2 regions of the Clostridium budayi genome follow, and region 1 is predicted to be linked to the other one. Evidence: riboswitches for the same ligand, from Rfam matches in the RefSeq annotation. Region 1 holds a riboswitch; the other holds the start of a gene.
What was found. Region 1 has a riboswitch for fluoride ahead of ACZ5TJ_RS02250 (cation:proton antiporter). Riboswitches for the same ligand answer to the same signal wherever they lie in the genome.
Positions count from the first base shown of each region.

Region 1 (3,830 bases):
ATAAAATCAGAAGCTTAATTTCATGCTAATATAATAAAATTCCAAAAGAATACTCATATATTTCTAATTATATGAATAAATTCTTTTGGAATTTTTTATAATATATTTTATTTTATTTTTTTTATCATTTTTCTAGTTTTAACTAACTGTTTCTTAGTTCTTTCTATATCTTGTTTTGCAACACCTAAATATAATAAATCAGTTAAAATTAGAGACGCCATTCTTGATGATATAGCTCCTATTCTTAATTCTTTTTCTTCACTTGGTATATGTAAAACTAACTCTGAAGCCTTAGACAAAGGGCTATTAGTAAATTGAGTTATTGATATTGTTTTCGCTCCAACTTCTTTTGCATAAAACATAGCTTCATTTATTTCTTTTGTATTACCACTATAACTTATAGCTATAGCCACATCATCTTCATTTATGTGAATAGCTGATGCTAGTTGTATATGTGTATCTGTATGATGAATAACATTCCTATTAATTCTGGATAACTTTTGTTGAAAATCGGTACACACAATTCCTGATGTACCTACTCCAAATAAATATATATTATTACAATTAATTAAATACTCTATAGCTTGCTCTAAATCACTATAATTTATCAATTTATAAGTTTTTTGTAATGTTTGATAATTTAAATTTAATGTTTTCTCTACTAAAGCCTTAACATCATCATCTTCTTTAATAACTTCATCAAAATATTGATTAGACTCACTATTGTCCTTTGCTAATTCAACCTTCAATTCAGTAAATCCTTTATAACCAACCTTTTTCGAAAATCGTATTACTGCAGCAGCTGATGTATCTACTCTATCTGCAAACTCTTGAGCACTTAACATAACCACTTCATCTTTATTATTTAAAATATAATCCGCTAATTTTTCTTCTGTATCTGTAAAACTTCCAATACCTTCTCTTATTTTATATATACAGCTCATTTTCTCCCCTCCTAAGATTAATTGTAAAATTTCACATATGTAATTGTCAATTAGAAATTTTATTTCACAATTAACTTATCCACTTATCTCCAAAATATTTTATTCCTATAGCTCCAAGTGGTGCTGTAACTATTATTGCTAAAACAGCAATAGCTAATATTAAATTTCCTAAAGCCACTCCTGATGCAAGCGGTACTGCACCCATAGCCGCTTGAACTGTTGCTTTAGGAATAAATGAAATTATACAAAATAACTTTTCTTTTAAATTAAGATTGCTTCCCATAAGAGAAATATATAGCCTTATACTTCTTCCCACTAATCCTATAATTAAAACTATTAACCCTAATAATCCAGAGTGTACAATAACCGTAAAATCCACTTGAGCTCCAACCAACACAAATAATAATATTTCTGCTAACACCCAAACTCTATTAAACTTCTCTGATAACCTATTAGCCACTTTAGGATACTTATCTAATAATATAAATCCAATAACCATAACACCTAGAAGACTAGCTATAGGAACTATATTTTTAAGCATTTCCTCTAAGCTAGTTAACAACATACTTGCAGCAAGTATTATTAACACTTTTTCTGTATCTATTAAATGAAATCTTTTAAATACTTTTATTAATAATAAAGCTATTAATCCCCCCATACCAGCTCCCAATAATATCGATATAGGTATACCTAATAGTTTTCCTGAAATACTGATATCACTTCCACCATATAATCCTAAGAATGTTGAAAATATAGTTATTGCAAATACATCATCTATAGATGATGCTGCTAAAATTATTGTTGGTACTCCACTATCATTTCCCTTACCCTTATTAATCAACTCAAGCATTTAAGGTACTACAACTGCAGGAGATACTGCTGCAATTATAAATCCTAACATACCTGCTTCAACAAAGGATATTCCTAATATGTACTTTCCAGCAAAAGCAATAAAAAAGCCTTCTATTACACATGGTAAAAAACTCATTTTTAATGCTGTTTTACCTATCTTATTTAATGTATTTCTATTTATCCCAAAACCAGCCCTTAAAAGTATAACTAGTAAAGCTATCTTCCTTAAATCTAGCGATATAGCAAGTATATCTTTATCAATTAATTTTAACATATTAGGCCCAATTATAACTCCAAATATAATCATTCCTAATAACCCTGGTAGCTTTATCAACTTAAATAATTTGTTAGATATAAGACCCAATGTAATTATTATTGCTAAACTTAGTATCATACTTTAATCTCCAAACAATTTTTTACAATAAAAAAACCTACAAAATATAGAAATTTAATCTATACTTTGTAGGAGTCATTAGCATATAGCATTTAAATGGTGAACTCCATCACCTTTTTTTATTAATCCTATCATCTATAATATCTTCTGTCAACTAAAGAGCTCACTTTTTATCTCCAGTAAAATTTATATTCATCCATTTTTTTAGTTTAATACCAGACATATTATTATAAACTCTTTCTCTTACTTTATCCATCTCTTTAAGTTCATTCAATTTTGATTCCTCATTAAATACAAGGTCTATTTCGATTCTTAATTCTCTTCCAATCTTACTTACTCTTGTAATAGAATCTTCAAAATTATAATCTTCTTCTATATCTTTTACAATCGTATATATTTTATTGTTTATATCTTCATCTGCATTAACATTAACAATTTCCTTAAAACTATTTATTAGCGCTACTACAGGAACTCTAATAAACATTACAGATGATATTATAACCATAAATGGATCTACATATACTGTTAAATATGACAAAGAAGTTTTTGATAAAAGAAATGATACCATAAATCCAACAAGTACGGCAGCACTTAAAATTGTATCCATAAGCCATTGATTGCTTTCTGCATTTAAAATATCAGATGATAATTTTTTCCTTTTTTAGCTATAACAAAATATACAGCAGCACAACCAACTGTAGCTATTATTGAATATCCTAAAGCCATATTTGTATCTACGTAATTTCCGCCTGCTAACACTTCTTTAACTGCATTAGTAAAAGTAGTACTACACATTATTATTAAAACTATAGATTTAAAAGCTACAGTTATTGGCTCTAACATACCCTTTCCAAAATGAAACTTTTCAAAATCATTTTTACTTATATAATTAGTTATCCATAATGCTAAAATAGATAAAAATAATCTAATAAATGAATATAAACCATCAAACATAATCATGCTTGACTTAATTACTATTCCCCATCCTAATCCTAATGCAGCAAAAAACAAACAACCTATTGCTGAAAACTTCAACATGTTTTTTTCCACTTTCATATTACTCACCTCAATTAGTATTGTCTAATTTTATTATACAGATGCAAATTTTTATTGACAACTTACTAAAATAAGCTAAATATGATACTAATATAGGATATAGCAAATCATTACAATAATTGTAAATAACACTTTAGTACCTTTTGTACATTAAAAAAGTACATATTTAATACAAATATATACTTCTAACCAAACAATAAATATTCTATTTGATCAGCTAAGGTAATATTATTAACATTCCATTCCCTATCCACATATTCTTTATATTCTATTTGTATATTCAATTCATTAATAAACTCATCAAACTCATTGTCAAACCAAGGAGTCGTCCATGCACCAGACCTACAAATGTGCAATATACCTACTGTTATTTTTGACTTCATATCACAAATATCTTTATATAAAACATTAAACCTTTTATTAATTTCATCAAAATATTCTTTTCTTTCACTAGTATACGAGCTTAATATAATATTCGCCTTTTTTACTAATCCATCATTAAGTAACTTTCCTAACCAATTTGCACAATTAACTTCATAATTAAGACTTTCCGCCCCCCATATCCTAAATCAGTATGAGAATCA
Region 1 covers NZ_AP042456.1:474,412-478,241, reverse strand. Annotated here, with positions in the region: gene ACZ5TJ_RS02260 (hypothetical protein) at 1-18, shown strand, start outside; gene ACZ5TJ_RS02255 (MurR/RpiR family transcriptional regulator) at 108-944, opposite strand; partial or broken gene ACZ5TJ_RS02250 (cation:proton antiporter) at 1,015-2,190, opposite strand; fluoride riboswitch at 2,253-2,313, opposite strand; partial or broken gene ACZ5TJ_RS02245 (cation diffusion facilitator family transporter) at 2,354-3,228, opposite strand; gene ACZ5TJ_RS02240 (hypothetical protein) at 3,758-3,830, opposite strand, start outside.

Region 2 (3,830 bases), 1.3 Mb from region 1:
TAGTAGAAGATGGTTCAACTATCCAACTTGGTATCGGTAGTATTCCAAATGCAGTTGCAGAATCACTTTCTAACAAAAAAGATTTAGGTGTTCATACTGAAATGATTACTGAAGGTATAGTAGATTTATTTAATAAAGGAGTAATTACAAATAGTAAAAAAACTATTCACCCTCACAAAATTATAGGTGCATTTGCTCTTGGTAGCCAAAAACTTTATGACTTCTTAGATGATAACCCTTGCGTTGAATTAAAAAGATGCTCATATGTAAACGATCCATACGTAATAAGTAAAAATAATAAGATGATATCTATAAATACTGCTCTTGCTGTTGATTTAACTGGTCAGTGTGCATCAGAAAGTATCGGCCTTAATCAATATAGTGGAACAGGTGGACAAACTGATACAGGAGTAGGTGCCGGACTTTGTACTAATGGTAAATCAATTATTGCACTTCATTCAACTGCAAAAAACGATACTATTTCAACAATAACTCCATCACATTACTTAGGATCTGCTATTTCTTATTCTAGAAATGATGTAGATTATATTGTTACTGAATATGGAATTGCAAGCTTATGTGGTAAAAGCATAAAGGAAAGGGCTGAAAGCTTAATAAAAATAGCTCACCCTAAATTTAGAGAAGAACTTAAAGAATTTGCTATAAAAAATAATATTTTATAAAGGATGTGTGTATTTATGAATCAAAAAGAATCAAACAAAAATATGGCTCTTAAAATAGACAATTTAACTCATCACATTCAAATGCTAGAATTAATGCTTAAAAGTTCATCATGCGAAGATGATGCAATGTTATACTTTGGAGAAGGCACTTGTGATTATTTAGATCATATAATAGATAACGCATCACAAGTAATAGGTGAATAATAAATTAAAGAAAAATGCAGACTTAGTTATTCCCTCTAAGTCTGCATTTTATTTTTATATGTATTTATATTTTAAGATCCAATAACAATTACCAGTAATCTATTAGTTTATTTTCATTTACAAATCAATACTTAAATTTTCTTTACTTTTATTTAAAGTTGTCTTTCTTTTAAATACTATTATATTACTTTTACTTACGCCTATATTTTGTGATGTATATATTCCAGTATGACCTGAGAAAATATAACTTATGCTACATGCCATAAACATATATATTGCATTTTCAGCACCAAACATTTCTATTCCTAATATAAATGAAGCTATTGGCGTGTTTGTTGCACCAGCAAAGACTCCAATTAATCCAAGAGATGCTAAGAAAGATGGTGATATATTAAGTATTGTAGATAATGTATTTCCAAGAGTTGATCCTATAACAAAAAGTGGTGTAACTTCTCCACCTTGATAACCTGCACCTAAAGTTAATGATGTAAATATTAATTTACCTAAAAAATCTAATGGATATACTATTTTATTAAAAGAATCTGATATTAAAGGTAAACTTAATCCTAAATATTTATCGCTTCCTACTATAAATACTAATAAAATTACAAGTATTCCACCAACAAAAGATTTTAATGGTGCATTTTTAAAAGTTTTTGAAAATATAGCTTTTAATTTATGAGTTAATACACTAAATAACTTACTTGTTAATCCAAATAAAATAGATGCAACTATAACTTTTAATACTATAGGTAGTGTAATAACATCTATTGTACTTGCACTATAATGGGCATGAGTTACTCCCATCTTTAAAACAACAAAATTTCCAACAATACTTGAAATAAAGCTTGGAATTATTGCTTCATAACTCATCTTACCTATAACAGCTACTTCAAGTCCAAATACAGTACCTGCAAGTGGTGTTCCAAAAATTGCTGCAAATCCTCCACTTACTCCTGTCATAAGTAAAATTTTATTTTCTTCTTTAGTTACCTTAAATAATTTCCCTACATTTTCAGCAATACTTGCTCCTATTTGTACCCCAGTTCCTTCTCTACCTGCTGAACCACCAAAAAGATGAGTTACAACAGTACCAAAATACACTAGTGGAACCATTCTAAGTGGTACATTATCACAACTTTCATTTATTTTTTCAATTATTAAATTATTTCCTTTTGACGCATTTTTACCGTACTTTGAATATAAGAAACCAACTAATGCTCCTCCAAATGGAAGTAAGAAAACCATCCAAAAATTATTTGTTCTAAATTCTGTAGCTTTCTCTAAAGAAATTAAAAACGTTCCAATTACGCCTCCAATAATTGCTCCTATTAAAGTACCCATTATTATCCACTTAAAACAAGTGAATGCTAAAACCATAGTGCTACTTCTTTTTAGTTTTTCTTTAAAATTCGTTTTTGTAATTTCCATCTGCTGTCTCCTTTATAAAATTTTTAGAAAAATAAAAAAACTCCTACAAATAAGGATATACCTATCCCCATTTGTAGGAGTCATTAGCTTATTAAAAGCAGTTAATGGCGAACTCCATCGCCTAAAAAAACACTTTGCTATATTATCATAAATTTTTGAGCTTGTCTACTTATAAATATAATATTTATAAGTTTGGATTATCATTTAAATACTTATTTATATTGTCCATATCCTTATCTCCTCTTCCAGATAAGTTAACTATTATAATATCGTCTTCTTTAACCTTTCCTTTTAACTTTTTAAGATATGCAACTGCATGAGCTGATTCTAATGCTGGTATTATTCCTTCCTTTTTAGTTAAATATAAAACCCCATCTCTTATTGCTTCTTTATCCGTAATACTATAATAATTTACTCTTTTAATATTTGATAAATAAGCATGTTCTGGGCCTACTGCTGGATAATCGAGACCTGCTGATATAGAATACGCTTCACTAGTATTTCCATCATCATCTTTTAATACATAAGTTAACATACCATGTACTATTCCTTTTTCACCAAGTGCTATAGTTGCTGCATTATATTTAGTATTAAGTCCAAGTCCTGCACCTTCAATACCAATTAAATTTACATCCTTATCATTTAAAAAGTCATTAAATATACCTATTGCATTACTACCTCCTCCAACTGCTGCTATTATAGTATTTGGTAATCGTCCTTCCTTTTCTATTATTTGTCTTTTTGCTTCTTCTCCTATTATTTTTTGAAAATCCCTAACGATACTAGGATATGGACTTGGTCCAACAGCAGAACCTATTAAATAATAACACTCATCCGAATGTTTAGATAAATATTCAAAAGCTTCATTTACTGCATCATTTAATGTTTTAGTTCCACTTTCAGCACTTATAACATTTGCTCCAAGTAGTTTCATTTTTCTAACATTAAGTGCCTGTCTTTCTATATCACAAGCTCCCATAAATATAGTGCACTCCATATTAAATTTTGCACAAACTGTAGCTGTTGCAACACCATGTTGTCCTGCACCGGTTTCTGCTATTATTTTCTTTTTACCCATCTTTTTAGCTAAAAGAATTTGTCCTATTGTATTATTTATTTTATGTGCTCCTGTATGATTTAAATCTTCTCTTTTAAGATAGATTTTACATCCAATATCTTCACTAATATTTTCTGCATAGTAAAGAGGAGTTGGTCTTCCAGAATACTCTTTTAAATAATATAAATATTCCTTCTTAAATTCTTCATCATTAATATATTTTTTATAACTTTCTTCTATTTCTTCTAATGCCTTCTTTATATTATCTGTTACAAATTGTCCTCCAAACTCGCCAAACATTCCTTTTCTTTCTTCAAATAAATTTTTCATAATAAATACCTCCAAACAAATTATTTTATAAAAGTAAACGAGCTACCTCGTCTTAAAATGAGACGAAGTAGCTCGTGCCACTCATTTTTTGTATGTAAAAATAAAAGCACTTCATCCTAACTCTA
Region 2 covers NZ_AP042456.1:1,742,495-1,746,324, forward strand. Annotated here, with positions in the region: gene ACZ5TJ_RS08310 (acetyl-CoA hydrolase/transferase family protein) at 1-683, shown strand, start outside; gene ACZ5TJ_RS08315 (hypothetical protein) at 699-887, shown strand; gene ACZ5TJ_RS08320 (voltage-gated chloride channel family protein) at 1,005-2,318, opposite strand; fluoride riboswitch at 2,386-2,449, opposite strand; gene trpB (tryptophan synthase subunit beta) at 2,503-3,705, opposite strand.
Region 2: it holds a riboswitch for fluoride, as region 1 does, so the genes downstream of both, ACZ5TJ_RS08320 (voltage-gated chloride channel family protein) here and ACZ5TJ_RS02250 (cation:proton antiporter) in region 1, are expected to answer to the same signal.